Regions from separate parts of the Lacticaseibacillus sp. 53-4 genome, predicted to be linked through region 3. Evidence: predicted binding sites of a transcription regulator. Region 3 holds the regulator's gene; each other region holds the start of a gene.
The links. The regulator NrdR, encoded in region 3, represses ribonucleotide reductase genes. The targets are predictions, from matches to a motif close to ACACNATATATNGTGT.
Positions count from the first base shown of each region.

Region 1: a site for NrdR is predicted at 7,581-7,596, ahead of nrdH (glutaredoxin-like protein NrdH). Genes of this name have one in related genera too.
Region 2: a site for NrdR is predicted at 7,736-7,751, ahead of nrdD (anaerobic ribonucleoside-triphosphate reductase). Genes of this name have one in related genera too.

Region 1 covers NZ_BOLT01000004.1:49,582-59,594, reverse strand. The annotation lists gene JUF21_RS02765 (hypothetical protein) at 1-192, shown strand, start outside; gene JUF21_RS02760 (M13 family metallopeptidase) at 328-2,226, shown strand; gene JUF21_RS02755 (GNAT family N-acetyltransferase) at 2,238-2,729, shown strand; gene JUF21_RS02750 (iron-containing alcohol dehydrogenase) at 2,808-3,986, shown strand; gene nrdF (class 1b ribonucleoside-diphosphate reductase subunit beta) at 4,037-4,993, opposite strand; gene nrdE (class 1b ribonucleoside-diphosphate reductase subunit alpha) at 5,063-7,234, opposite strand; gene nrdH (glutaredoxin-like protein NrdH) at 7,282-7,512, opposite strand; gene JUF21_RS02730 (hypothetical protein) at 7,760-8,086, shown strand; gene cls (cardiolipin synthase) at 8,223-9,698, opposite strand; gene JUF21_RS02720 (reverse transcriptase-like protein) at 9,848-10,013, opposite strand, start outside.
Region 2 covers NZ_BOLT01000005.1:21,869-31,881, reverse strand. The annotation lists gene JUF21_RS03240 (LytTR family DNA-binding domain-containing protein) at 1-317, shown strand, start outside; gene JUF21_RS03235 (hypothetical protein) at 317-1,081, shown strand; gene JUF21_RS03230 (MFS transporter) at 1,091-2,362, shown strand; gene JUF21_RS03225 (MFS transporter) at 2,406-3,671, shown strand; gene JUF21_RS03220 (amino acid ABC transporter permease) at 3,730-4,434, opposite strand; gene JUF21_RS03215 (transporter substrate-binding domain-containing protein) at 4,465-5,262, opposite strand; gene nrdD (anaerobic ribonucleoside-triphosphate reductase) at 5,437-7,623, opposite strand; gene JUF21_RS03205 (hypothetical protein) at 7,893-8,063, shown strand; tRNA gene JUF21_RS03200 (tRNA-Ala) at 8,181-8,253, opposite strand; tRNA gene JUF21_RS03195 (tRNA-Ala) at 8,386-8,458, opposite strand; gene JUF21_RS03190 (MFS transporter) at 8,967-10,013, opposite strand, start outside.
Region 3 covers NZ_BOLT01000002.1:14,625-24,637, forward strand. The annotation lists gene thrS (threonine--tRNA ligase) at 156-2,132, opposite strand; gene dnaI (primosomal protein DnaI) at 2,458-3,381, opposite strand; gene JUF21_RS00980 (replication initiation and membrane attachment family protein) at 3,362-4,735, opposite strand; gene nrdR (transcriptional regulator NrdR) at 4,790-5,260, opposite strand; gene coaE (dephospho-CoA kinase) at 5,314-5,910, opposite strand; gene mutM (bifunctional DNA-formamidopyrimidine glycosylase/DNA-(apurinic or apyrimidinic site) lyase) at 5,907-6,755, opposite strand; gene polA (DNA polymerase I) at 6,779-9,415, opposite strand; gene JUF21_RS01005 (Bax inhibitor-1/YccA family protein) at 9,805-10,013, opposite strand, start outside.

The sequences.
Region 1 (10,013 bases), on a different contig from region 3:
GAGGACGCATTACTGACGAAGCGAAAGGTGTCGATCCACACCATCGATAAGAAAATCTTGAAGGGCATCATTGCCGAGATTCACCCGGCGACGGTCAAACCATATCAGGAGCGGAGCACGGTGATCATCGAAACGCCAAAAGGCGCTAAGCGGGTCCAGGAATACGCGATCACAAAAATCGCTTGGGCTTGACAAGGCGGCGGCACACACAGTGGTGCCGCCGTTTTTGTGCAACGTGCGCAACACAGGTGAAAACAACCCGGGCTTGCGCTATAATTAGCATTACATTAAACGCTGGTGAGAGCCGGCGAAGGGAGCGACAAGAAAATGGCTGAAGCACGATACCAGGATGATTTGTACGAAGCCGTCAACGGCGAATGGGAAAAGACGGCGGAAATTGCGCCAGACAAGACCGCGACAGGCGGCTTTAACGACCTCGCAGACGACGTCGAGGCGAAGCTGATGGCGGACTTTGCCGGCGTCAGCGACGGCAGCAAGCAGGCGCCGGATGCCTACTTTGCCGAGGCCGTAAAGCTTTACGACAAGGCCAAGGACTTCAAAGCTCGCGACCAGGCCGGTATCAAGCCGGCGCTGGACCGCTTGGTGCCGCTGAACGACACTTCGGACATCGCGGCGTTCAACGCCAAAGCCGCCGACCTGTCCGCCTCGCTGTTCCCAATGCCGTTTGAAACGGATGCGGAACCAGACCTCAAGGACACCAGCGTCAACAAGATCACGCTGACCGGCCCGGCCACCATTTTGCCTGACGTGCCTTACTACGCTGAAGACAATGAACAGGGCAAGGCGCTGCTCAAAGTCTGGGCAGACATGGTCAAGGAAATTCTGGCGCAAACGGATCTCAGCGAAGCAGACCAGGCGGCCTACCTGGACGATGCGCTGGCGTTTGACCGCGAGTTGGCCAAGCACGTAAAGACGCGCGAAGAGTGGGCAGACTACCCGAAGGCTTACAACCCGCAATCCTTCCAGGAAGTTGCCGACCAGCTCGGTGATTTTGACCTGGCCAGTTTTGCTAAGGACGCCTGGCCGGCAGTGCCGGACACGATCATCGTCGCCGATCCCCGTTTCTTGAAGGAATTCACGCAGCTGTTCTCAGCGGCAACGTTTGAGCGGTACAAGCACTGGGCCTATGTCTCTGACTTGGTTTCCAACACCGGGTACCTGAGCGAAGACCTGCGCCAGCTCGGCGGGAAGTTCGGTCGTGCGCTCTCCGGCAATCCGGAAGCGCCAAAGCAGATCAAGCACGCCTACCGCCTGGCCAACCGGGTCTTCTCGGAACCGGTCGGCATCTACTACGGTCGCACCTACTTCGGCGAAGAAGCCAAGCAGGATGTGACCCAGCTGGTCGAGAACATGATTGCGACCTACAAGCGCCGACTCGCCAACTCTGATTGGCTCAGTCAGTCCACCAAAGACAAGGCCATCGTCAAGCTCGACAAAATGGTCCTGAAAATGGGCTACCCGGAGCGCCCGAATGAAGTATACGACCGCATGCATGTGCAGGACGACCAAGGCCTGCTGGAAAATGTGATCCAGCTCGCCGAGGCGCGGCATGCCTTCAACGTTGAGCAGCTGACCAAGCCGGTCGACCGCAACGTCTGGAACATGCCAGGGCACCTGGTCAACGCCAGCTATGATCCGTCGCGCAATGACATCACGTTCCCAGCAGCCATTTTGCAGGCTCCTTTCTACTCCTTGAAGCAAACCGCCAGTGAAAACTACGGCGGGATTGGGGCCGTCATCGCCCACGAAATTTCACACGGGTTTGACAACAACGGGGCCCAATTCGACGAGTACGGCAACATGACGAACTGGTGGCAGGAAGCCGACTACGCCCACTTCAAAGAACTGACCCAGCAGATGATCGACGAGTTCGACGGGCTTGAAACGCCGGCGGGTAAGGTCAACGGCAAACAGATTGTCTCCGAAAACATCGCGGATGCCGGCGGCTTGGCCGCAGCCTTGGAAACCGCACAGAATCAGCCCGATGCCGACCTCAAGGCGTTCTTCACCAACTGGGCCCGGGTCTGGCGTCAGAAGTCCCGGCCGGAATACGCCAAGTTCATTTTGTCGATCGACGTGCACGCGCCGAACAAGTTGCGAGCGAATGTGCAGCCGCAGAACCTGGATGAATTTTACTCGACCTTTGACGTGAAGCCAGGCGATGGCATGTACACCGCCCCTGAAAAGCGCGTCCACATTTGGTAAACGAGGAAATTTTGGCGCGATATTCGCACCTGGAAACGGCCCGGCTCACGCTGCGGCCGTTTTTGCTGACCGATGCCAAGTCGCTGCTCGCCAACGGTCAAGATCCGCGCGCCAATCAGTGGACGCTGCGGTTTGCCGACTTGAGCGCCGCTCGGGCCAACATTCGCCGCTACTGGCTGGGGCAGCCGGCGGGCAAATGGGTGATCGAGCAAGACGGCGTGTTTCTCGGCGCCGTGGAGTGCCACTTGCACCCAGCCATCGATGGGGTGGAAATTGGCTACCTGCTCTTGCCTGAGTACTGGGGGCAGGGGTTTGCCACCGAAGCGGCCCGCGCGTTGATGCAGCTGGCGTTCGGGCCGCTTGAGGCGCAAAGCGTGTTGATTGGCTGCGATGAGGCGAATCACCGCTCTGCCGGGGTGGCGCAGCGCTTGGGGCTGCACCTGGGCTGGCTGGTGTTGGCGGCCCATCAAGACGCGGAAACCTGGTGGGTGCGGTATCGCTGACCGCTTGTCAATCTGGCCCAGATGGCTCACAGTAAAGGGGACAGCATCGCCTGCCAAAGAATGTATTGGAGGTTTATCATGCAAGCTTTTCGGTTAAATAATCAAACGGATTTGCGGTTCGGCCCGCTCAAAGAGGCGGACCTTAAAGCCGCGGTCAGCCAGTTCGGCGACCGCGTGCTCTTTGTTTACGGCGGTCATTCAATTAAAGCCAGTGGGCTGTATGACCGCGTCATCAAGGCCCTTTCTGGTCTGCACGTCACGGAGCTGCCGGGCATCGCGCCCAATCCCAAAATCGCTTCCGTGCGCGCCGGCAAGAAGCTGGCAAAGGCCAACAACATTCAGGTGATCCTGGCCGTCGGCGGCGGCTCGGTCATTGACGCATCCAAGGTAATCGGTGAGGCTGCGAACTACGCCGGCGACCCGTGGGACTTGGTGCTTGACAGCGAGCTGGGCAAAAGCACCCCGCAGCTGCCGATTGTTGACGTCGTGACGCTTGCCGCCACCGGTACCGAAATGAATATCAACGCGGTCATCTCCAATCCTGAGACCAAGCAAAAACTGGGGGCTCGCAGCAGTCGCACGCCGGCGGTATCATTCATGGACCCGACGTTGACCTTCACCGTTCCGGCGCGGCAAACCGCGGCCGGTTCGATGGATATTTTCAGCCACCTGTGTGAGCAGTATTTTGATCGCGAACCCGATAATGACGCCACCAAGGGCATGATCGAAGGGCTGATGCGCAGCGTGATCAAATGGGCGCCAGTGGCGATCAAGCAGCCGGATTCACTGCCGGCGCGTCAGAACCTCATGTGGACCGCCACCGCGGCGCTGAACGGCGAAATGGGGGCGGGCAACCGCAACGGCTGGTCCTGTCATGCCATGGAGCACGAGCTCTCCGCGTTTTACGACATCACGCACGGTGTCGGGCTGGGGATTTTGACCCCGCGCTGGATGCATTACGTCTTGACGTCTGATCCCACGACCACGGCGCTGTTTGCCCGGTTTGGCCGCAACGTCTGGCACCTGACCGATGCCGAAGAAGCGGATCTTGCCGGCCACGCGATTGCCAAGACGCTGAGCTGGATCACCAGCCTTGGCTTTGGCATGACGCTGCCGGAAGTGGGCATTGCGGACGATAAGAACTTCGCTCCAATGGCCCAAGCCGCTGCCAAGCGTTTAGGCAATGCCTACCTGCCGCTGGATGAAGCGGCGGTCACGGCCATTTACCAGGCCAGCATGACGCCTGGGTTAGCCTAGGCACAAAAATAGCGCTGATCACTTTTGATGATCAGCGCTATTATTTTGGCCTAGAACTTGTAGTCGTCGTCGCTCATGGCTTCGACTTCGCCCAAACGGTAGCCGTTGCCGACCTGGGAGAAGAAGTCGTGGTTCGACGTGGAGGTGGAGATCCCGTTCATGACGATCGGGTTCACATCCTCGGCGGTGTCTGGGAACAGGGGATCCTGACCCAGATTCATCAGCGCCTTGTTGGCGTTGTAGCGCAGGAAGGTGAGGACTTCATCGGTCCAGTCGGTCTTGGCGTACAAGTCGTTGGTGTAGCCTTCCTCGTTGGCGTAGAGGTCGTACAGCAGATCGTACATCCAGTCCTTCATTTTGCTTTGCTCGTCTTCTGAGAGCTCGTTAAAGCCAAGTTGGAACTTGTAGCCGATGTAGGTTCCGTGAACGGACTCGTCGCGAATGATCAGCTTGATGATCTCTGCAACGTTGGTCAACTTGTTGTTGCCCAGGTAGTAAAGCGGGGTGAAGAAGCCGGAGTAGAACAGGAAGGTTTCCAGGAAGACTGATGCGACCTTTTTCTCCAGCGGCGAACCGTTGTGATAGATGTCGTTGATCTTGTTGGCCTTGTACTGCAGGTGTTTGTTGGAGTTGGTCCAGTCAAAGATCTCATCGATTTCTGCCGGGGTATTCAGCGTGGAAAAAATCGTCGAGTAGGACTTTGCCTGCACGGACTCCATGAACTGGATGTTGTTCAGCACCGCGCGCTCCTGCTGGGTGCGAATATTGTCCATCAAGCTGCGCATGCCGTCCTGGCTTTGCAGGGTATCCAGCAGCGTGAGGCCGCCAAAAACATGGCCGACGACCCACTGCTCGTCTGAGCTCAAGGTGCGCCAGTCATCCAGGTCGTTTGACACCGGGATCCGGGTATCGAGCCAAAACTGCTCGGTCAGCTTTTCCCAGGTCGCCTTGTCGATCTGGTCTTCAATGTCGTTCCAATTGATCGCAATGTACTGCTTTTCAGCCATTTTGCCACTCCTTAAAATTGTTTGCCGCAAGACTCGCAAAAGGCAGGGCCAAGCCATGCCCGCTGCGGTTTAAATCGAGCAAGATTCGCAAGCGTTCGAACCGATTTCTTCCTGGTCATCCGTGTAAGTCCGGATGTAGTAAATCGACTTGATGCCCTTGTGGTGTGCGTAGTTGCGCAGAATGTTCAAATCGCGCGTGGTCATCTTGTTGGTGCGACCCTTTTTCCATGGGTACATGCCTTCTGGAATCGTGGAGCGCATGAACAAGGTGAGGGACATGCTTTGGTCAACGTGCTGCTGGGCCTCGGCGTAAACGTCGATTTCCTTGCGCATGTCGATGTCGTAGGCACTCTTGTAATAAGGCATCGTGTCGTTGGAAAGGCCAGGAGCGGGATAGTAGATCGTCCCGATTTTCTTTTCCTGGCGGTCCTCAATGCGGTTGACGATCGGCTGCAAGGAGGCGCTGGTGTCGTTGATGTAAGAGATCGAGCCGTTCGGGGCGACAGCAAGACGGTTCTGGTGATACAAACCATCCTTCATGACCGCGGCTTTTAGATCAGCCCAATCCTGCTGCGTCGGGATTTTCACGTTTTTGAACAGCTCCTGAACCTTTGCGGTCTTCGGCGCCCAGGTCTGGTTGACGTACTTGTCGAAATACGAGCCATCGGCGTACTTGCTGGCCTTGAAGTTGTGGAAGGTCTCACCGCGCTCTGCGGCGATCTTGTTCGACGCCTTCAGGGTGTAATAGTTGAGCAGCAGGAAGTAGATGTTGGTGAAGTCGAGCGACTCCTCGTCCCCATACTGCATGTGGTTCAAGGCAAAGTAGGTGTGCAGGCCCATTGCGCCCAGGCCGATGGAGTGGGCGAGGTGGTTGCCGTGTTGAACCGACGGCACGACATCGATGTTGCTGCTGTCGGTGACATAGGTCAACGCGCGCACCATGGCCTCAACACTCTTGCCGAAGTCCTGGCTCTTCATGAGGTTCGGAATGTTAGTTGAACCCAGGTTGCAGGAAACATCGGTGCCCATCACGTCGTATTCCTGCTTGTTGTTGATCACGCTTGGCGTTTGCACCTGCATGATTTCCGAGCACAGGTTGGACATGATGATCTTGCCGGCGATCGGGCTGGCGTCGTTAGCGGTATCAATGTTAACGATGTACGGGTAGCCGGATTCCTGCTGGAGCTTAGAAATTTCGTTTTCCAGGTCGCGGGCCTTGATCTTGTACTTCTTGATCTTGGGGTTGGCGACCATGTTGTCGTATTCCTTGCTGATGTCAACGTAGGAGAATGGCTGGCCGTACTCGCGCTCCACGGAGTAAGGGGAGAACAGGTACATGTCAGCGTCTGCGGCAACCAGTTCGTAATACTTGTCTGGTACGATCACGCCGAGGCTCAGGGTCTTGACGCGGTACTTTTCGTCGGCGTTTTCCTTCTTGGCGCCCAGGAAGCTAATGATGTCTGGGTGGAAGACGTTCAGGTAAACGACCCCGGCCCCTTGGCGCTGGCCCAGCTGGTTAGAATAGGAAAAGCTGTCTTCCAGCAGCTTCATGACTGGCAGCACACCGCTGGCTGCGCCTTCGATGCCCTTGATCGGGGCCCCGGCTTCGCGCAGGTTCGACAGGGTCAAGCCGACCCCGCCGCCAATGCGGGAAAGCTCCAGCGCTGAGTTCACGGCGCGGCCGATGGAGTTCATATCATCGGCGATCTGCAGCAAGAAACAGGAAACCAATTCACCGCGGCGCAAGCGGCCGGCGTTCAGGAACGACGGGGTGGCCGGCTGGTAGCGCTGGTGGATCATTTCATCCGCCAGGGCCATCGCCAAGTCTTCGTTGCCATCCGCAAAGTACAGGGCATTCGAAAAGACGCGGTCTTTGAAGTCTTCCAAGTAGTACTGGTTGTCATCCGTCTTCAAGGCGTATTGGGCGTAAAACTTGTACGCCGCCATGAAGGACTTGAATTGGAACCCGGCGTTGGTCAGAAAATCGTTGATCTTTTCCAGGAAGGCTGGACTGTATTTATCCAGCATGGCCTTTTCGTAGTACTTGTTTTTGACCAAGTAGTCGAGCCTGTCCTGAAGGGAGGCGAAATGTTTGGTGTTTGGCGTCACATTCTCTTCAAGAAAGGCCGCCAGGGCCTGCTTATCTTTGGCCAGCGGAATCTGGCCATCAACGGGGATGTTGATCTCATTATTCAAGGCGTAGTATGAAACGTCTTCTGGTTTCAGCGTGCTTAATGCCATAATGTCACCACTTTCACAAAGTTAGGGAGATGAAAAAAGCTGGCCGATTAGCCAGCCAGCTGCTTCAATGCTTCTGGGCGGAACCCGTAGAAGGATTGCAATCCGTCAGCCTCAAGGACCGGCACAGCCTGGAAGCCTTTATCTTTCAAGTAGCTGATGTATTGAGGCTCTTCGTTAATGTTGTGTTCGGTGAATTGAATGTTGTGGGTCCGCAGGTAGTTCTTCGTCATGCGGCACTGCGGGCAGCCGTTCTTGGTAAACAATGTAATATTGCTCATATCAATCACTCTTTCTTGTTATCTTATGGGACTATCATACTCAATGTTGGGGGTGCGGTCAAGCAAAAACACCACATCTTGTGGCCAACGGATTTTCAGGCCTCAAGGTGTGGTGTTAAAGGTTTTGTACGTTTAGTATACCGCGACTGTCCAAATAAAAATAGCCTTTGGACACTATTTTTTTGTAAGTTTCTCAGGGTCCGGCCATTGACCTATAATAAAGACACAAGGTATCGGAGGTGAAAACATGAGTGATGACAAAAAAGCGGACGAAGCTGCCGCTGTCGACATGGTGGATGGCCTCATCGATTACGCCAGCAAGCACGGAATCAAAAGCCGCGACCTCGCGAAAACCCTGATCGAAGCCACTAAAAATGGCTTGGAAGGGGTCGATGCCCTGTTCAAAGATGGGGGCCTGGAGCGGCGAAGCGTTGAAGACCTTGCCACGGGGTATTTGATCGATCGCTATCACCTGGAAGGCGACGAACTGAAGGCCCGCCACGACGAAATGGTCAAGGCGGCTTTGGAGACGTTGCGCAAGCGTCCGGAAGCATTTGATAAATGGGTCAAATAAACCAGACTGAGAGATATACACGTTTAGTCCGAAACACAAGCGCCCCTGAGCTGCGATTCGTCTTAGAATCGCGACCCAGGGGCGCTGGCGTACTTTGGAAATTGAATAAGAGACACGTTTTTTGCTCTCTGATTGGTTACAGCACAGGGGAGAGAAGCCGTGAGAAATACTGCTTGAATCGCAGCCAGTGGCCTTGACTCTTGATCAGCGCCGGCGTCAGCAGCTGACTGTGCTTCAAGTCCTCATCAAACGCCGCCGTCAGCTGCTCAGCAATTTTGGCGTCGTAGATAAACGCGTTGACTTCAAAATTCAGCTTAAACGAGCGAATATCGAAGTTGGCTGAGCCGACACTGGCGACCACATCGTCGATCACCAGGGTCTTGGCGTGCAGGAAGCCGTTTTGGTAGTGGTAGATCTTAATCCCGTAGCGGCTCAGGTAATTGGCGTAGTACTGGGTCGCCCGGAAGATAAAGGGGTGATCGGGCATGTCCGGCACCATCACCTGGACGTCGATGCCGGCCAAGGCGGCGGTGATCAGCGCGTCCATGGCCGTGTCGTCGGGGATCAGGTACGGCGTCTGCAGGCGAATCGACTTGGTCGCGCTGGCGATCATCTTCACATAGCCGTACTTGATCTGCTGCGCGGAGGAATCTGGGCCGCTGGCGACGATTTGCATCGGCGCGCTCCCCAGGTGAATGTGGCGCGTCGCCAGATTTTCCGGCGACAGCGGCGCGACATCGATGTCGTAAGGCTCGGCCTGATCATCCGGCACGGTCGCATTCCAGTCCATCAGAAACTGCACCTTCAGCGCGTACACCGTATTGCCGCGAATGCGCAGGTGCGTGTCGCGCCAGAACCCGAATTTCTTTTTGCGGGACACGTACTGGTCGCCGACGTTAAAGCCGCCGATGAAGCCGATGTCGTCGTCGATCACAACGATTTTGCGGTGCAGCCGGTAGTTCAGCCGAAAATCGGTGATGAGGTGCTGCGAGGAAAAGTAGGCTTCCGCCTTGGCCCCAGCGGCCAACAGCGGCGCCCAGAACTTTTTGTTTGCGCCAAGGGAACCCCAGGCGTCGTAAAGGACCAGGACCTTGACGCCTTGCTTGGCTTTCTTGATCAACAGGTCCCGGAACTGGTTGCCCAGCTCGTCGTTGTAAAAGGTGTAATACTCCACAAAGACGTGGTCCGTCGCCGCTTCGATGTCTTCAAAAAGCTTGGCAAACTTTTTTTTGCCGTCGAAGAACAGGTCGACTGAGTTATCCCCCAGCACCGGCGCGCTGGCCGTGTTAAGAAACAAGGTGGTCAGCTCCTTGGCGGCCGTTGAGGTCACCGCGGCCGGCAGCAGGCGGCCGTGGGTGTTGGCGTGCTTTTGCATCGCCACAAAGGCCTTGGTCCCGCGTCGGTACTCGGTTTGGATCGCGTGCACCTTTTTGGTCGAGAGGCCGCGGCCAGCAAACAGGTAAATGCCAAACCCGATCACCGGCAGAAAAATCAGCACCAAAAGCCAAGCCCAGGTCGTGGAAATATCGCGCACCGACCGGAGCACGGTGAAAATGGCTGCAATGGTGTTGAGCAGCAGCACCAGTAAAATGATGATTGTAAGAAGAGACATGCACGCACCGCCTTTAATCGATTGATCGCCCGGCAAGCCGCCGGACCTCGTCTGTGGCCAATTTTGCCACGTCCGCAGGTAAAGGACAACCTGCATCGCCCTGTGACTTCATTATATAGAAGCAGTCAGGCGTAGTGCCACGAGTGGGCCTACCGTGCGGCCGCTTCCGCCTCATGCAGCCCTTGCTGGGCCAGCATGTGGGCCCCACGGTTGGCGTGGTCAGGGACCCACTGCCACAAGACCCACGAGAATTGCTTGGTCAAGGCGGTCAATTCTGTGACATAATCACCATAGTGCTTGGCGTAATGCTTATCC
Region 2 (10,013 bases), on a different contig from region 3:
TTCAGGACACGCTGGAGCGCTTCCTGCCGCTGCCGACGATCCTGTTCATCGAAACGCAGGATCGCACACTCCAGGTTCACACTAAAGACGACATTTTTACCAGCAAGCAAAAGCTGTACGAGCTGGCCGGGTCGCTGCCCGGCAGTTTCATGCAGGTGGCCAAGTCGGTGATCATCAACTTAAACCAAGTTGCGGCGATCAACCGCTCGCTGTCGGATTGCCTAGTGGAATTTCAAAACAGTCACAAACAGGTCTACGCGTCGCGGCGCTATTACAAGGCGCTGGTCGAGCGGCTAAACGAAATGAGGGGTTTGTAATGGAAACCAAACAAGTTAAATGGGGTCACTGGTTCTGGGGGTTGTTCTTCGTCGTCTGCGCCGGCATCTTAGTGCTGAGCCAGCTCGGCCTCTTCACCTATCACCTGCGCTTTTGGACGCTGGTCCTGGTGCTGATCCTGGTGGCCGCCGCCATCAAGAGCCTGGCCAGCCTGTCGTTCGCAGGGCTCTCGTTCAGCCTCGCGTTTCTAGCGATGCTCTTCGCCAAACCGCTAGGCATCCAGCAACTCGTGCCGTGGACAGTTCTCGGTGCGGCCCTGCTGCTTTCGATTGGCCTGACCTTGCTGTTCAAGCCGCTGAAAAAACACCACTTCAGCGTCGTCACCATTAATGACAAGCATTACACGATCAGCGAGCTGCGGCAGCTGCAAAAAGAGGCCAAGCAAGCGCCAAGCTACGTCCCAAGCAGTGAATCCGCCGACGTCACCGTCAACGTGAAACTCGGCAGCGCCACCCGCTACGTCCAGCAAGGCGACTTCCGCCACGCGGTGATCCGCACCAATCTGGGCGACGTCAAGGTCTTTTTTGACAAGGCAACCATCATCAACGAACCGGCCTTGATTGAGGTGCTCGGTCAGATGGGCGACATCAGCCTATACATCCCGCGCGACTGGAACGTCCAGCCGAACCTGGGCAACTTCGCGGTCGACTTCAACGAAAAAGGCGAGACCCCGACCAAGACCGGTCCGCTCGTGGTCCTCGCCGGCGATTTTAAAATGGGCGACGTCACGATCCACTACATCTAGGAGCTCGCTATGAAAAATCTTACGCCTCAAACCATCAAGATGCTGGTGCTGAAATTCGCCGGCACCTTCGGGTCAAGCATGCTCTCGTTTGCCATTGGCCTGTACATTCTCCACCGCACCGGCTCTGCGCTCAGCATGGGCGTCACCATGATCACCGGCCCCATCGTCTCTTTGATTTTGACCCCGTTTGTCGGGTACGTGGTCGACACCATGAACCACCGCCGCATTATGATCACCGCGCAGGTCACCACCAGCATCGCACTGGTGCTGTTCGGCTTCGGCTTTCGGCTCTGGCCAGCGCAGTATTACCCAGAAATGATTGCCCTCATCATCGCGCTGCAGGTAACCGACAATTTTCTCAGCACGACCCTGACGGCCAGTCTGGTCCAACTGTTTGCGCCCGATGAGCTGCAGCGGGTCAACTCCCTGAACCAATCCATCGCCAGCCTCGCCTTGTTCCTGGCACCGCTGATGGGGGCCATGCTGTACACGCTGGTGTCGATCGACACCTTTGCCTTTATTGAAGTGCTGTTCGAGCTGACCGCGTTGGTCGCCATTTTCCTGCTGAAGTTTCAGCCCTTCGCGGCCCAAACGCCAGCCCAGGCGGCGGAAGTGCAAGAATCCGTCTGGCAGAATTTCAAAACCGGCTTTGCCTACCTGAAAAGTCAGCAGCTGATCTTCATCCTGACCGTGTCCTCGGCCTTTCTGAATTTCCTGTTCGCCGCCGTGAACGTCGGCCTGCCGTACCTGCTGATCCAAACCATGAAAATGACCAATAACCAGTACGGCTTCGTCGACTCTGGCTTTGCCATTGGCATGTTTGGCGGCGGCATCTTGCTGTCGATGCTGAAAATGCGCAGCCACCCGATCAAATTCTCGTTCTTTAACATCATTCTGCTGGCGATTCTCTTCACCTTCACCGGTCTGCCTGCCGTGCTACGCTGGACGGGGCTTTTAAGCACCGGCTACTTCTGGATTCAAAACATCGTCAACGGGGTCTTGATCGTGCTAATCAACACGCCGATCAACACCTTCATGCAGCAAGTGATCCCGCATCACCTGCAGGGCCGCGTGTTCTCGCTCGACGGCACGATTTCCCAGATGCTGGCCCCGCTGGGCACGTTAATGTTCGGGGTGCTGTTTGATCACCTCGCCGCCCCGCTGCTGTTTGGCGTCACTGGCATCGTCCTGATTATTTTCACGCTGATTGTGACTGGTCTGATCAGACGCAGCCATCTGTATGACAAGCCCGAGAACCAGGTGCCAGCAGCTGCCAACTGAAGCCAGCGCCAAGCAAAATCGCCCACGAAAGTCAGGAATCTTTTTGAAGAATTTAACCCCTCAAACCATTAAAACGCTGGTCTTAAAATTCGCCGGCACGTTCGGGTCAAGCATGCTGTCTTTTGCCATCGGCCTGTACATTCTGCACCGCACCGGCTCCGCCCTCAGCATGGGCGTCACGCTTGTCACCGGACCGGTGGTGTCGCTGCTGCTGACGCCGTTTGTCGGCTATGTCGTGGACACCATGAGCCACCGGCGCATCATGCTGAGCGCGCAGGTGGTCACTAGTGCCGCGCTGGTGGCTTTTGGGGTCGTCTTTAAGCTCTGGCCCGCGCAGTACTACGCGGAACTGATTGCATTGATCATCGTGCTGCAGGTGACTGACAATTTCCTCAGCACCACGCTGACCGCCAGCCTGGTACAGCTGTTTGAGGGCAGCGAGCTGCAGCGGGTCAACTCGCTGAATCAGTCCATCACCAGCCTGGCCGCCTTCCTGGCGCCGCTGATCGGCGCGTGGCTCTACACGCTGGTGGCTATCGACACCTTCGCCTACATCGAGGTACTGTTCGAACTGACCGCGCTGGTCGCGATCCTGCTGCTGAAATTCCGCCTGGTCCCCCCGCTCACCACACCGCAGCCGCGCGAGTCCGTCCTGAACAACTTTAAGACCGGGTTCGCCTATGTCAAAAGCCAGAAGCTGATTCTGACCGTCATGATTTCCTCAGCCGCGGTCAACTTCTTGTTTGCGGCCATGAATGTTGGCCTGCCGTATCTGCTCATTCAGACGCTGAAGCTTTCCAACCAGCAATACGGGCTGGTGGATTCCGGCTTTGCCGTGGGCATGTTCAGCGGCGGCATTCTGCTGGCGGCCATCACCATCCGCACTCACCCCATCCGTTTTTCCTACTTTAACCTGTTCCTGCTGGGCGCCATGTTCACGACTACCGGACTGCCGGCCTTGTTCTCCTGGCCCAGCTGGCTCAGCACCGCCTTTTTCTGGCTGCAAAGCATGCTCAACGGCGTCCTGATGGTACTGATCAACACCCCTGCAAACACGTTCAAGCAACGGATTATTCCGCAGAATCTGCAAGGCCGCGTCTTTTCCCTCGACCTCACGATTTCGACGCTGCTTGCGCCAATCGGCACGCTGGTGTTCGGGGCCCTGTTTGATCACTTCGCGGCGCCTTTGCTGTTTGGCATCGCCGGCAGCGGCCTGCTGCTGCTGACCCTGGTCGTCACCACCGTCATCAGCCGGCAGCACCTGCTGGACCGGCCAGAAAATCAGGTGCCGGAAGACACTCACGATTAAGCCAAAAAAATGGCTCAGAGCGTCGCGGGACGCTCTGAGCCATTTTGATTGCCATCACTTATTGCCCTTCGCTGAGCAGGTAACGGCTGGTGCGCTTTTCCAGCCAGCTCTGGACGCCGGTCAAAACCGTCGTCAGCATCAGATACAGGAAAGCGACTAGGCTGTAGGACACCAGCGGGTTGTAGTAAAGCGCCGCGAATTGCTGGCTGACCTGAAACATCTCGATGATCGTGATGCCGCTGGCCAAGCTCGTGTCCTTGATCAAGCTGATGAAACTGTTGGACAGCGGCGGCAGCGCGATGCGCAGCGCCTGCGGGAAGATGACCAGTCGCAGGATCAGCGACTTTTTCATTCCCAGCGCCTTGGCCGCGTCCCACTGCGTCTTCGGTACCGACAAAATCGCCGCGCGAATGGTTTCCGACGCGTACGCGCCGGTGTTCAGCGAAAAGGTCAGGATGCCGGCCGTCCAGGCGTTCAGCTCGATGATGGCATGACCGTTCATCTTCAGGTACGGCAGGCCGAAGAAAATCAGAAACAGCTGCACCAACAGCGGCGTGCCGCGAAAGATCCAGACGTAAAACCAGGTCAGGCCTTTCAGCCCCCGCATGACCGGCTGATGCGACGGCGAGATCCGGACAAGGGCGACCAGCACCGCCAAAATCAGCCCTAACGCAAACGAAATCAACGTAATTGGAATGGTGTACTTGAGCATCGCCACCAGCAATTCCGGCAGTGACTTCAGCACAATTTGCCAGGCACTCATCAAATCCCTCCTTCTCTCACCGTCGCTCGATTATTTCGTGATGTCGCTGCCGAAGTATTTCTTCGAGAGCTTACCGAGCTGGCCGTTCTTGCGCAGCTTTTCAATCGCCTTGGTGACCTGCTTTTGCAGTGGGCCTTCGTCTTTGCGCAGCAGGCCGCGCGCCGGCGTGGCCTTAATCGCATTGCCGACCGGAATCAGCTTAATATCCGCATTCGGCTGCTGCTTGAGGTAGGAGTGGAAGGACGCGGTGTCATTGACCGTGCCATCCGCCCGGCCCTGTTCGATCAGCGTAACCGACTGGGCGAAGCCGTCAACTGGGACAATCACCCCGCCGAGCTTCTTCACGTTTGCCGCGTTGTTCGAGGTGACACTTTGGGCCATTTTCTTGCCCTTGATGTCCTTGATTGATTTAATGGTCGTGTTGCCCTTTTTGACCGCCAGCTCGGACTTGCCTGAGGTATATGGCACCGTGAAGCGATACTTGGCGGCGCGCTCAGGGGTCTTGGCCACGTTGTTCAAGATCAGGTCGTACTTGTTGACGTTGAGGCCGGCAATCAGCGAGTCCCACTTGGTCTCCACAAACTTCGGCTTTAAGTTGAGCTCCTTGGCAATTTGCTTGCCCAGCTCAACTTCAAACCCGGTCAGCTTGCCATTTTCATGGTAGCTATACGGCTGGTAAGTGCCTTCCAGGCCAATGGTCAAGGTCTTCGGCGTCACCAGCTTGACAGTGTTATCGTTCGCCTTGCTACTGCTGCTTTGACTGTTGCCGCATGCGGCGAGCACGCCCACCATCAGCAGACTAGCCAACGCGATTAACCATTTTTTCATGAAATTTCCTCCGTTTCTGAAAATCAGCACCACCAATTATACACGACTTACTTTTGGTAATCGAGTGCTTCTAATCAGATTCTTTTAATGGCCACCGCCCGGCGAATCCTGACCGCACCAGGTACCAGAAAACCCCACTCGCCAAAGCGAATGGGGCATTTTGGTTGGCAACAGTTAGGCCTGACCTGCCAGGTCATCGTTGCCGATGACCATGTGCTTCTTGCGGTGCAGGATTTCTTCCTGACGGCCGTGAACCATTGGTCGCTTGTTCGGGTTGCCGAGGTAGCCGCACAGCCGCTTGACGACATCGCAGGTGTCCGGGTTGTGATTGCCGCACTGCGGGCATTCGTAGCCTTTTTCGGTCGCCTTGAACTCACCCTTGAACCCGCACTCGAAGCACTGGTCAATCGGGGTGTTGGTGCCCAGGTACCCGATCTTGTCGTACGCATAGTCCCAGACGGCTTCCAGGGCCTTCGGGTTTTGCTTCAGGTTCGGGTACTCGCAGTAGTGAATGAAACCGCCGGAGCAGTACTTCGGGTAGTCCTTTTCGAAGTCGAGCTTTTCAAACGGGGTCGGTGCCTTACGGACATCGTAATGAAAGGAGTTCGTGTAGTAATCCTTGTCCGTGATGTCTTTAACCACGCCGAAGCGCTTCTTATCCAGCCGGCAGAAGGTGTCGGTCAAGCTTTCGGACGGCGTGCCGTAAACGGAGAAGTGATAGCCGTACTGCTTCTCCCACTGCTTGCAGTGCTCGTACAGATCCTTGACCACGTCGATGGAAAAGGCCTTGGCCTCCGGGTTCTTCTCCCAGGCCGAGCCGTAAAAGACGGTGCCGACCTCGTACAAGCCGATGTAGCCCAGCGAAACCGTGGCGCGCGAGTTCTTGAAGAGCTCATCGACGCTTTGGTCATCATTCAGACGCTTGCCGAACGCGCCGTACTTGTACAGAATCGGCGCGGATTCCGGCGTCGCCTGCTTGGCGCGTTCGACCTTGTACACCAGGCCCTGCTTGCAGATGTCGAGCCGCTGCTCGAGAATCTTCCAGAACTTGTCCTTGTCGCCCTTGCTTTCCATCGCGATGCGCGGCAGGTTGACGGTAATGACACCCAGGTTCATGCGGCCGGCGTTGACTTCCTCGCCGGTGTCCGGATCCGTCCAGCCCTGCAAAAACGACCGGCAGCCCATCGGCGCCTTGAAGGAACCGGTCAGCTTTTTAATCATGTCGTACGACAGAATGTCCGGGTACATGCGCTTGGTGGCGCACTCGACGGCCAGCTCCTTGATGTCGTAGTTCGGATCGCCGGGGTGCAGGTTCAGCCCTTTTTTGATGGTGAAGACCAGCTTTGGAAAAATCGCGGTGCGCTTCTCCTTGCCTAGTCCATCAATGCGAATCTTGAGAATGTCCTTTTGGATCTCGCGTTCCAGCCAGTTCGTGCCCAGACCGAAGCCGACCGTCACAAAAGGCGTCTGGCCCTGCGTTGAGTACAAGGTGTTGACCTGGTACTCGAGCGTCTGCAGCGCGTCGTAAATATCCTTCTTGGTGCGGCGCTTGGCGTATGCCTCGGCTGTTTCGGCATCGATCGGCAGCTCCTTGGCTTCCTGCAGGTGCTTTTCGTAATTCTTCTGCGCAAACGGCGCGAGCACTTCATCGGTGCGGTCCGACGAGCAGCCGCCGTACTGGCTGGACGCGACGTTCGCGATGATCTGCGTCATCTGGGTGACGGCGACCTGAATGCTGTGAGCCGGCTCCACTTCGGCGTTGCCGATGCAAAAGCCGTGATTGAGCATTTCCTTAAAGTCGATCAGGCAGCAGTTGGTCTCGGCCATGTAAGGCGTGTAGTCGAGGTCGTGCCAGTGAATATCGCCGCGCAGGTGGGCATTTGCCACGGCCGGTGGCAGCATTTTCAGCCCGATGGCCTTGGCCACGGCGCCGGCGGTCAGGTCCCGCTGGGTCGAAAAGACGCGCGAGTCCTTATTGGCGTTTTCGTGCACAACAGTCGAGTCGCGGTCCAGCAGCTTCTGGACGTTGTAGTTGACGTCGGCCTTCTTCGACCGCTCAATATCGCGCTTCACGCGGTATTTCGTGTAGGCTTCACCCCAGTCGTACTGGTGCGCGTCAAGCAGCGCCTGCTCCACGATGCTTTGCACCTCGGGAATGCGTACGTCCTTGCTGAAGCGCTCGGTGATTGTGGCAACCGCGGCATCCGAGATCGATTCGATCAACGTGTAGTCGGTCGGCGCGAGTTCGCCGTTCACCGCCTTAGCCGCCTTCGTGATCGCGGCCGTGATCTTGCTTTGGTCAAAGTCGACAATCCGCCCGTCGCGTTTTTTTACGTTGATTTTTACTTTTAAATCGATCATGGATACCCTCTCCGTTCCTTTGTTCAGACTCGAACATCATAGAAACATTCTATCACGTTCCGGATTATATGGGCACTATATATGGCAAAAAGTCTGTCCAAATTGGCCAAAAACACTAGATATTGTATAGCGAACGATTTAATTTGAACCGTCTGGTTTCGTGAAAACCTAGGCCCGGCACCTCAGTCTTCAGACGGATTTTCGCCTGGAAACGCGCTGTTGTCCCCGGCCTTTGCTATACTGAAAGTATCATCTTATGGAGGCTCACTATGGAAACTGCGCAATGGAAACAAATCGGTGTCATCGCCGTGATCATCATCTTAGGACTGATACTGTTGCCGCTCGTGGCTGGCATCATCAGTCTGATCATCAAGATTGTCTTGTTCCTGGCTATTGTGGCCGGGCTGTACTGGGCATATGTCACATTTATCAAGAAATGACCTCAGTTGAGCCGGCCGCGTGCCGGCTTTTTGAGTACGCCACGTAAAAGTTCGGCAAAAAAAAAGCCGATGCCCTCAGCAACTATGCTGATTGCACCGACGCCTTTTTTTGACTTCTGGATCCTACGTGACTTGAACACGCGACCTCCTGCATGCCATGCAGGCACTCTCCCAGCTGAGCTAAGGACCCCTTCTAAGTAATAGATTATCGAAAAATGGTAGCGCTGGCAAGCGTCTCGTATCGGGTTTTTACAATTTCTGCGGGATGGTCAAAGCAAAAAAAGATTGCTGTGCCTCCGAAGAGGCGCAGCAATCTTCACTCTGGATCCGATGAGATTCGAACTCACGACCTCTGCCATGCGAAGGCAGCGCTCTCCCAACTGAGCTACGGACCCAAAACACAAGACTAATTGTAGCATACCCGTCGCGGCTGTAAAGAAGATTTTGGGCGAAGGGTGGGTGAGAATAGAATCTAGAATCGTTGTTCCTCGGCACCTTGCCTAACTGGGCTGCGAGTCAACAACGCCCACGCGCCTAAGCTACCTGTCCCCCTAAGTGCGCGAACCCTTCGCATCCTACTTAACTGGGCTCGGACTTGGCAACGGCCGAATGATTAGCTACGGCAACGACTTCGCCTGTTACACAGGCAAAGCCGCGGCCTAGGCTAATCATCAGCCTGAGTACGCCAAGTCTGTGCACCTTGCATCAAAAAAGGCCGCTGGGCAGCGGCCTGAGGAGTTGGCCAAGCGGTTTGGGGGACCACTTGGCGATTTTTACTTTGGAGGAGTAAAAATGAAAATTGGGTTGGGGTAGAAAGGCTTGCGCCATTTCTATGTTCTTATAATATCCATAAGTTGTGAAGAAAATATGAACATTTACAATATTAATTATGAATTGCATTAGTTATCTAACGGCGGCCGCTCGCCACGAGAAAATCGCGATCGACACGTACAGAATAATCGCCAACGCAAGAAACAGCGGATGGTAGCCCACCGCCTCGATCACCAGCGCCCCGGCGAGCGGTCCAACCGCCCGACCCGCAGACGCAAACATTTGAACGTAGCCCTGAAAGCGGCCTTTTTCGGTCAGGTCGGTGTACATGTCCACGTAGGTCGCCACCGAGGGCAGCGCGAGAATCTCACCCAGAGTGAGCACCCCCATCGCCAGCACGAACATCCAGTACGAACGAGCCGGAATCAGCAGCAAAAAGGCGGTGCCAAACAGCGCAAAACCGACGCCGAGACGCAGCCGCAAGTGAGCCGTGAGCCAATCGTCAAACAGGGTCAAGATCGGCTGGCCGAGCACGATCAGCACGGCGTTGAAGGTCCACAAAAACGAGTAATTGCGCACGTTCATGCCCAGGCTCAGCATGAAGGTCGAAATGTTGCTCTGCCACTGCTCGTACGCGACCCAGGTCAAAAATAATGTCGCAAGCAGCAGCATGATGTTGATCAGGTGTGGATTCCGCCGCGCGGCCTTCGCGGCTTTGACCCGTTCGGTGCTCGGCCGCGGCGTCACGTTGAAGTGCACCAGCGCCACCCCGAAGAACATGAGAAACATGACGAACGCCAGCGCGAAGATCCAGGCGATGCCCAGCGGCAGCACGTACCCGACGATCAGCGTGCCAATCACTAGGCCCAGATTTTGCATAAAGTACAGGACATTAAACACATAACTCGCGCGCCGGCTGGTCGAAAGCGTGGCAAACGAGTTGATCGCCGTGTTGACCAGGCCTGAGCCAAAGCCCATGACGACCAAAAGCAGCGGATAGGCCGGCCAGCCGTGCCAGAAAATCAGCGCAAGTGACGTGCCCACGTCCAGGGCGATCCCGGTCAAAATGGTGCGGTACGGTGACCAGCGGTCAAACAGGCGGCCGCCGATCAGGTTGCCCAGCATCATCGCCACGGAATTGAAAAACAACACGATGCCTGAAACGGTCAGCGACTCGCC
Region 3 (10,013 bases):
TGAGAAGCGGGAACTTCTGCTTTTTCTCAACTTTCTAATCATACACGCCCGCACCCGGCGCGTCAAGCTTTTCAACAGGGGGCCGGGTCCAAATTTTCAACAGGGGGCCGGGTCCAAAAGAAAAGGGCACGCCCCTTTTTCCCCAAACGCTTCAGTTACTTGTCAAGGTTAGCCTGGCCTTCGCCGCGCTTGTGCTTCCCGTCGCGACTGTAGTTCTTGATCTCGGCTTCGACCGATTCAATGAACAAGTTGGCCGGCATCTCCTCGCCGTCGGACTCACCATAGCGGCGAACCGACACGGCGGCAGCGTTAACTTCCTTGTCCCCGACCACGACCGTGTAAGGAATCTTCTGGGTCTGAGCTTCACGAATCTTGTAGCCCATCTGCTCGTTGCGGCTGTCCAGGTCGACGCGCAGGCCGGCCTTGACCATCTTATCCTTCAGCAGCTTGGCGTACTCGAGGTGCTGATCCAGCGAAACTGGGATCAGTTCGACCTGGGTTGGGGCCAACCAGGTTGGGAACGCCCCTTTGTAGATTTCCGTCAGGTAGGCAATGAATCGCTCCATCGTGCCGACAATGCCGCGGTGGATCATGACTGGGCGGTGGTTTTCACCATCGGCGCCGACGTAGCTCAGGTCAAAGCGCTCTGGGAGCATGAAGTCCAGCTGAATGGTCGACATGGTTTCCTCGTTGCCCAGGGCCGTCTTGGTCTGGATGTCGAGCTTCGGGCCGTAGAAGGCGGCTTCGCCTTCAGCCTCGTAGTAGTCAAGGCCCAGGTCGTCCATGGCGCCCTTCAGCATGCTCTGGCTGCGGGTCCACATTTCGTTATCATCGAAGTACTTCTCGGTGTTCTTAGGATCGCGGTACGACAGCCGGAAGGTGTAATCGGAGATGTTGAAGTCTTCGTAAACGGCCATGATCAGCTTCAGGATCTTCTTGAACTCGTCTTGGACCTGATCCAAAGCGACAAAGGTGTGGCCATCGTTCAGGGTCATTTCCCGGACCCGCTGAAGGCCAGACAATGCCCCGGACTTTTCGTAGCGGTGCATCATGCCCAGTTCGGCGATGCGCAACGGCAGCTCACGGTATGAGCGAATGTGGTGCTTGAAAATCTGGATGTGGCTCGGGCAGTTCATTGGCCGCAGCTCCAGCATTTCGCCGTCGCCCATGTCCATCGGTGGGAACATGTCATCGCGGTAGTGATCCCAGTGGCCGGAGGTCTTATACGCATCCACGTTCATCAAAACTGGGGTGTAGACGTGTTCGTAACCATCGGCGATTTCCTTGTCGATGATGTAGCGCTCGATGATGCGGCGAATAGTGGCGCCTTTTGGCATCCAGTACGGCAGGCCGGCACCGACCTTAGGATCCACGAAGAACAGATCCAGGTCGCGGCCAATCACGCGGTGGTCGCGCTCCTTGGCTTCCTGACGGCGCTTGCCGTCTGCTTCCAGGTCGGCTTCCTTGTAGTAGGCCGTCGCGTAGATCCGCTGCAGCATCGGGTTGGACGACTTGCCCTGCCAGTACGCCCCAGCAACCGACAGCAGCTTGAAGTGCTTGAGGTCCTTCAGGTTGGGCAGCAGCACGCTTTCCTCAAAGTCGCAGAAGTCGCCGAGCTTGAAGCCGTTGACTTCATCGCCCTTGATGGCATCGATCAGCTGCACCTTGTACGGTTCGTCGGCAAAGGCCTTTTTCGCGTCGGCCTTGCTCATGCTGATTTTTTCAATTGGCGCATTGGCCTTGATGATTTCCTTCATCTTCGCGTCGATCGCCGGCAGCTGGTCGACGGTCAGCTGGCCGTCTTCACGGTCGGTATCGTAGTAGAAGCCGTCATCTGCGGCCTCGCCTTCGCCCAAGCGCACTTCTGGGTGCAGTGCCTTGATGGCCGCAGCCAGCACAAACGCACCAGTCTGGCGCAGCACGTTAAGCCCTTCAGCGGAGTCCTTGGTGATGATTTCCAGGCTGCCATCAGCCTTCAGCGCATCGTTCAGCCCAATCAGCTGATCGTTGTACTTGCCGGCTACGGCCTTTTTGGCTAGGCTGTTGGCAATGCTTTTAGCAACGTCCAGCGTCGAAACGCCGGCGTCAAATTCTTTGATGCTGTTATCTGGTAACGTGATCTTGATTGACATAGCCATTCTCCTTTTGTGACGAAAAACAAAAAAATCGCCTCGAGTGTCAATTGACACTCGGGACGATTTTGCTCGCGGTTCCACCCGATTTGAAAGCACTGCTTTCCACTCGTTGCGCGTAACCTGCGCTGCGGGGGCCCGAAGGCCAGTCTCGGAAAGTGGTGCGGACGTCGATGCCTGGCTTTCAGCTCTGCCAGAACTCTCTGGATGGGACTTCCTTTTTGCTTCCGTCTTTGATACTTAGATTAAACCACAGCCCCTGGCGCGGTGCAAGGCTTACTCGGTAAAAAGTTCACGAATGGTGCACTAGTGTGCGCCCTGTTTGTCAGGCGTTGCGGCGGTCTGGCCCGCCGACCGTGATTTCCTTGGCCAAGAAGCGCACGCGCTCCATGATGCGCTGCGCCTTGACCGGCTCGTCGGCCTTGCCGGTTTCGCTGCCAGACAGAAACGCCGTCAGCTCCTGCATATTTTTGTTCGATGTAAACAAGGTTGGGAGTTCTTCCTGCATCCGGTACTGCAAAATCACGCCGAGCACCTCATCGCGGACCCAGGCGCTCCAGGCTTCGGCCCCGATATCGTCGATCATCAGCACCTTGGCCTTCTTGATGCGGTCGGTTTTGGCCAGCACGGAGTTGTCCGCAATGGCGCCTTTCATTTCCACCGCAAAGGTCGGGTAATGCAGCATGGTCGAGGCGATGCCCTGTTTGGCCAAGTCGTTCGCGATGGCGCCCAGCAGGTAAGTTTTACCGACGCCGAACGGCCCAGTCAGGTACAGACCCTTGTGAAATTGGTCCGGCGCCTCGGCCATTCCCATGGTGAAGTCGAGCGCGGACGACAGCGCCGCGCTGCGGTCGCTGGGATCGTAAGTCTCAAGGCTTGCCGACTTAATCGCTTTGGGCATGTTCAAAGCGGTGATCAGGCGCGCCTGGGCCGCTTGGGCGTCCTGCGCCACCTTCTCCGGCGTGGCCGTGTAAGTGATATCGATCAACCCATTGGAGGCGACTAACTGCGGCTGGTAGCCCGGCGCGATCAACGGGTCCCCGGCCGCCAGCCGATCACGGGCCGTGACGAACTCGTAAATCTTGGCCGCGCTGCGGCTGACTGCATCAGGGGCCAACTGGCGCTGATTGGCCTTCAAAAAGGCTTGCACGTCAGGGTCGGCGACAGCGTCTTGCATCATCTTGCGGTATTCCGCGGTCATTTGCCGCTGGTCCATGATCTTGGCTAGTTCATCCTTCATGGGTTTCATCGCTGTCATCCTTTCTCATGGCGCGCAGTTTGGCCAGTTTGGCTTCGATTGCGGCCGTCTCCGCCGGATCTGCCGCAGCGCTGCTGGCCTGATACGGCTTATCTAACCAGTCTGGCTTGGCCTCTTGGCGCGCCGGCTGCGTCTTGCGCTTGCGCGGTTGACTTTGCTTTTGCTGATAGTCCTTGATTTCCTGCAGCGCCCGCTCGGGGCTGTCGACGCCGGCCGCCAGCCAGCGGTTGGCAATCGCGTCCAGCAGTGCCTGATTGACGCTGTCGTAATTCTGCAGAATGTAGTCGATCAAGATATTAATGGTCGCGTTGTCGAAGACATTCCGCGAAGCCAGTTTGCGCACCGCCTGCAGCTCATTAGAGGCGACGAACAGCTGCGCGTTCTTGCGGTGCTTAGCGGCCTCCAAAAACTCGCGCGGCGGCGTGCTTTTGGCTTGCTGGATCAGCGCCTGCTCGCTGGTGGAAAGCGCCGGGCTTGCTGCGGCCGCCGGTGCCGCTTGAGCCGGCTGGGCACTGCCCTTTGGCGCCAGGTGAGGCGCCTGCTTCTGGTAGGCTTGCTCCACGATTTGGCGCAACGCGCGCAGGCTTAGCTCGCCGGTCGCCCGGTTGGTCGCCTGCTGTATGAAGCGCGCAAACACCGGCGGCGTCAGCCCGTAAAAGGTGGCCAGCTGGGCCAAAGCGGCGCGATGTTGCCCAATTTGGCCGCCTCGCAGCCCACTTTTGGTGGTGAGCGCTTCAAGCAGCTCCCAGTCGTAGCTGGCTCCGTCGCTCAAGGAGACCGCCGGCAGTGGCTTTTCCGCCACCTGCCGCTTGGCCTCCTTGGTCGCCGCATTTGGCGCCACCGACGTCAGCTGGAACACGTCCAGCAAGTTCGCCGACACGTCGCGCCAGGTCTGGGCCCTAACGGTGTGAATCGTATACCGGTTGGCCAGCTGAGTGAACCGCACTTCCCCGACCCGGTCGAACAGCAGCAAGCTCAGCGTGTCGTCCTGGAAAAAGCGATCCGCCGCAACCGGCCGGTACAGCTCATAGGCCCAATAGCGGCCGCCGGCGTCGGTCGAGGTGTAGGTCTTCATCAGGCCCAGCGCTTCCAGTCGCACGCGCGCCGCGTACAGCGTATCTAGATCCACGCCGAGCAGGTCCATCAAAGCTGTTTGCTTGCGGCGGTCGGCCGCGCCAGGCTGGCGCCGGGAATCGTTCCAGAGGCTGAGGTAAAGGGCGAGCGCGACGGGGCCAATCAGCGGCTGGTAAAGGTGCACGGCGACGTCTTGATCGAGGTCGCTAAAGTAAGTTGCCTGAACCACGATGAAATCGTCCTGTGCCATGTAGCTGCTGGGTTTGGTCACGCTGATCCCTCCTTTACTCAAAAAAGTGGCGTCGGTCGCCCCACGCCGGTTGGTTTACTTTCCTTGATCCTTTTCGCGCTTCATCATGTCCTGCAGTTCCTGCATGAACACGGACATGTCTTTGAACTGCCGGTAGACTGAGGCAAAGCGAATGTATGCCACGTCGTCAACTTCGGCCAGCTGCTTCATCACAAACTCGCCAATCTGCTGGCTCGAAACCTCGTTTTCGCCAATCGCGCGCAGCTTGTTTTCGACATTTTCGACGATTTTCTGCATCTGTTCCATGGTGACCGGCCGCTTTTCAGCCGCGCGGATCAGGCCCTTGAGAATCTTCTCGCGGCTGAATTCCTCGCGCGTGCCGTTCTTCTTGATCACCAAAAGCGGCGTCTGCTCGACCCGCTCAAAGGTGGTGAAGCGAAAGCCGCAGTTCTCGCATTCCCGGCGCCGGCGAATCGCACGGCCGCCGTCTGTGGGCCGAGAATCGACGACCCGCGAACTATTATGATGACAATGTGGGCAGAGCACAGGCACACCTTCTTCATTTTGATACTACATTATACCACGGGGCAATTTAACAATCACCGGCTCAAGTGGGCCAACAGCTCCTCGACCTGCTGCTTGCGCACTGCCGGCCCTTGCGAGTTATCGATCAAAAAGTCCGCACGCTGAATCTTCTCGCTAAGCGGCAGCTGCGCCTGGATGCGCGCCTGGGCTTGCGCCTGAGTCAGCCCGTCGCGGGCCATCAGCCGCTCAAGCTGCATGTTCGGCGGCAGCGTCACCACGGCCACCCCGTCAAAACTGTCTTCGTAATGCGTTTCGTACAGCAGCGGGATCTCCCCCACCACCACCTTGGCCGCAGTCGCCTTGGCCGCGGCCAGCGCGTCTTCAATGGCGGCCCGCAGGTACGGATGGTCGATGGCATTCAGCTGGGCAAGCTTTGCGGCGTCGTTGAATACAATGTCGCCCAGTGCCTTGCGGTCGAGCGACCCGTCAGACCGGATCACACCGGGGCCAAACGCCGCTTCGATTTTGCGCAGCGCCGGGCGGCCAGGCTCGACAATTTCGCGCGCGACCTCGTCGGCATCCACGACCGGACACCCGTGCCGGCGAAACTCGCCTGCCACGGTACTTTTACCGGTGGCAATCCCGCCGGTCAATCCTAAAACATACGTCATCTTACCTTGCGCTTCCTCAGTTTCTGACAGTGGGAACAAAAGTGTGTGCCCCGCTGGCCCACTTTGATTTTGACGATCGTCGTGCCGCACCGATCGCAAGGCGTCCCTTCACGGTCGTAAACGTGCAACTCATCCTGCATCGCCCCGCGCTTTCCAGTCGCGTCCACAAACGAGTGAACGCTGGTGCCGCCAAGCCGGATCGCCTTTTGCAGCTCGGCGATAATGTTATCATGCAGCAGCCGGGCTTCTTTTTTGGTGATAGTCGAAGCCGGCTGGGCCGGGTGCAGCTGGCTGAGCCACAGGCTTTCGTCGGCGTAGATATTGCCGACCCCGGCCACCACAGTTTGGTCCAAAATCACCGACTTGATCGGCGCCTTGCGCTTGTGAATCGTCTGGTAAAATGCAGCGGCGTCAAACGTTTCCAGTGTCGGCTCCGGGCCCATTTTGGCCAGGCCTGGCACCACGGTTCCTTCGCTGCCGGTCTTCACCAGCTGCATGCGGCCAAACTTGCGCATGTCCAAGTACCGGAGCTGCGATCCATCCGTGAAGGTCAAGGCAACGTGCCAAAACCGTGGGGCCGGATCATCCTGCCTGAGCGCCAGCTGGTACTTGCCTTCCATACGCAGGTGCGACACCAAGGTCACGGCGTTGTCAAAGCGGATCAGCAGGTATTTGCCCCGCCGGTCAATCTGGTCAATGGTCGCGCCTTTCAGCACTTGATTAAAGTGAAAAACGCCGCCGATCAGGATTTTCTCCCAGTCGGTCGTCACCTTTTGGACCGTTTTGCCGACGATCAACCCCGTCAGGCCGAGGCGCACATTTTCAACTTCTGGTAGTTCTGGCATTAGACCGGGCCTTCCTCATCTGTTTATTTGGCATCAAACCAGGTGTTGCCGTAGTGGCTTTCCACCTTCAGCGGCACGTCCAGCGCCACTGCCGAATCCATCACCTTAGGCACCAGGGCGGCGAGTTGGGCCATTTCCTCAGCGGGCCCCTCAAAAATCAGTTCATCGTGGACCTGCAGCAGCATGCGCGACTGCAGGTGATGCTCATCAAGCATTTGCTGCATACGGATCATCGCGACCTTGATGATGTCGGCCGCACTGCCTTGAATCGGCGTGTTCATCGCGGTGCGCTCGGCAAACTGGCGCAGGTTGAAGTTGCGTGAGTGGATGTCGTTCAGATAGCGGCGGCGGTGAAACAGCGTTTCGACGTAGCCTTTTTCGCGTGCAGTGGCAACCATCTTGTCCATGTAATCGTGGACCTGCGGGTACTGGGCGAAGTAGCCGTCGATGAAGGCCTTGGCTTGCGGGCGCGTGATGCCGATGTTCTTGGCCAGCCCAAAATCGGAGATGCCGTAAACGATCCCGAAGTTGGTGGCCTTGGCCTGCCGGCGCATGTCCGGGGTGACCTGATCCGGCGAATCCAGGTCAAAAATCTTCATCGCCGTGTTGGCGTGAATGTCGCGGTCCTCTTTGAAGGCCTCTTGCATATTCTTGTCACCGGAAATGTGCGCCAACACGCGCAATTCGATTTGCGAATAATCGGACGAGAAAATCTGCCAGCCTGGCTGGCTCGGCACAAAGGCCTGGCGCACCTGCTTGCCTTCATCGCGGGCCGGAATATTTTGCATGTTCGGGTCAACAGAAGACAGGCGGCCCGTCGCTGTCAGCGTCTGCAGATAGCGAGTGTGGATCTTCCCATCAGGCAGCACGGCCTTGAGCAAGCCGGCCACATAAGTCGACTGCAGCTTGGCCACGGTGCGGTAGTCCAGAATGTCCTGAACGATTGGGCTGGCGGATTTCAGTTGTTCCAGCACATCGACCGAGGTCGAATACCCGGTCTTGGTTTTTTTGATCACTGGCAGGTTGAGTTTTTCAAACAGCACCTCGCCCAGCTGCTTGGGCGAATTCAGGTTGAACTTGAGCCCGGCCTCACCGTAAATCCTTTCCTCGAGAACATGCATGGTGCTCGTCCACTGGTCGCCCATTTCGGTGAGCTTGGGCTGATCCAGCACGATGCCGGCGATTTCCATGCGCGCCAGCACCTTGGCCAGCGGCATTTCCATATCAGCAAACAGCTTAGTCTGATCCTGGTCGTCGAGGTCCTTCAGCAGGTGCGGCCGCAGCGTCAAAATGGCCTGGGCCTTTTCCGCAAAGTGCGTGAACAGCTTGGCGTCTTCGGGCACCTGGCGTTTGGCCCCTTTGCCATATACATCTGCGTCCAGCGGCAGCGTGTAATCGTGGTCCTCGGCGATTTGGCCGAAGTCGTTGCTGTTTTGATCCGGGTTCAGCAAATAAGACGCCAGCAGGACGTCGAACCCGATTTTAGGCAGCTTGAGGTCCAGCCGGTTGGCCGCCACCAGGTTGCGCTTGGCGTCGAACACCGCCAGCTCGTGGCTCGCCAGCCAGCTTGACAGCGGCTTGAGCGTCAGCAGCGTCACATCAGCCGAGACAAAAGTTTCGTCTTTTGTGCCGATGAAAAAGCCAATCTGCGGCGACACATGATAGTTGTCGTCAAGCATTTCAATTTCAAACGCCACCGGCAGATTAGTTTTGGGCAGCTGATCCAAATTCGCGTCGGTCAGCACGACGTAATGCAGGTTTTTCTTTGGCTCCTCAGCGGCATCCCCGGGCAGCTTTTTCAGCGCCTGGCGCATATCGAGGCGCGTGTACAGGTCGCGGAGCTTTTCAATGTCCGGCCCCTTGTAGGCAAGGTCATCCAGGCCAATTTCGATGGGGGCATCTTGATCGATGGTCGCCAAAGTTTGGCTCATGATGGCCTGGTCGTGGTCATTGATCAGGTTCTCCTTCATTTTGCTTGGCTTCAGGTCATCGATGTTCTTGTACAGGTTATCGATTGAGCCGAACTGGTGGAGCAGCTTGAGCGCGGTTTTCTCGCCGACCTTGGTGACGCCTGGATAGTTGTCAGACGTGTCGCCCATCAGGCCCTTGAGGTCGATGATCTGCTTGGGCTTCAGGCCCATGGTGTCTTCAATGTGCGCCGGCGTGAACGGCTCCAGTTCACCGACCCCCTTGCGCGTCACCTGAACCGTAACATTGTCGGTCGCCAGCTGCGTCAGATCGCGGTCGCCGGTGATGATGTCGGTGTGCCAGCCGCGGGCCTCGGCCTCGCGGGCCAGCGTCCCGATGATGTCATCGGCCTCGTAGTCCTGCAGGGCGTAGTGACGAATGCCGTGGTCCTCCAGCAGCTCATTGATGTATGGCAGCTGCTCGATGAACTCTGATGGCGCCTTTTGCCGCTGGCCCTTGTAGTCATCGAACATCTTGGTACGGAAAGTTCCACCGCTTTTGTCGAACGCGACCAGCACGTGCTGCGGCTTGAACTCATCCATGACGTTGTCGAGCATGTTGTTAAAGGTCATCACCGCATTGGTGTGAAGTCCGTCCTTGTTAGTAAACCGGTCCATCTGCGTGTACATCGCGTAAAACGCCCGAAACGCGAGCGAGCTGCCGTCGATCAGCAGTAATTTTTCTTGTGCCATAGCTGCCTCCTGTTCTGGTCTTTATTATAGCAGACCCGCTCTGGGATTTTTTGGCAGACAAAAAGCCTTACCATGAAGGCAAGGCTTTGTTCTCAATCGGGCTCCGGTCAACAACGGTCGAGTATCTAGCTACGCTTAGCCCTTCACCCGCTCTGCAGGCAAAAGCCCAAGCTAGGCTAGCTGTCGACCCAAAACCGTTGAACTGCGCACCTTGGTTTAAATCGGGCTCCGGCTTGGCAGCTAACGCATGTCACCCTGTAACTCGCTTTGCTCGTACAGGCTGATCAACGCCCGAGCAGCTAGCTACGCCTAACGCCTCGCCGCCAAAAGCAGCGGCAATGCGTTAGGCTAGGCTAGCTGTCGGGCTAAAACCGCCAAGCCTGCGCACCTTAGTTTCTGTTTGAACTCCCACCGAACAACTGCAGCAGGACCAGGAAAATGTTCAGGAAATCCAGGTACAGTGCCAACGCACCCTGAACCGCCAGGCTGTTGGTGTTGATTGTGTAGCCGCCGCGGCTGTCCGCGGTCAGATAAATCTGCTTGAGCTTTTGCGTATCAAACGCCGTCATCACGATGAAGATGATCAAAATCGCGTAAC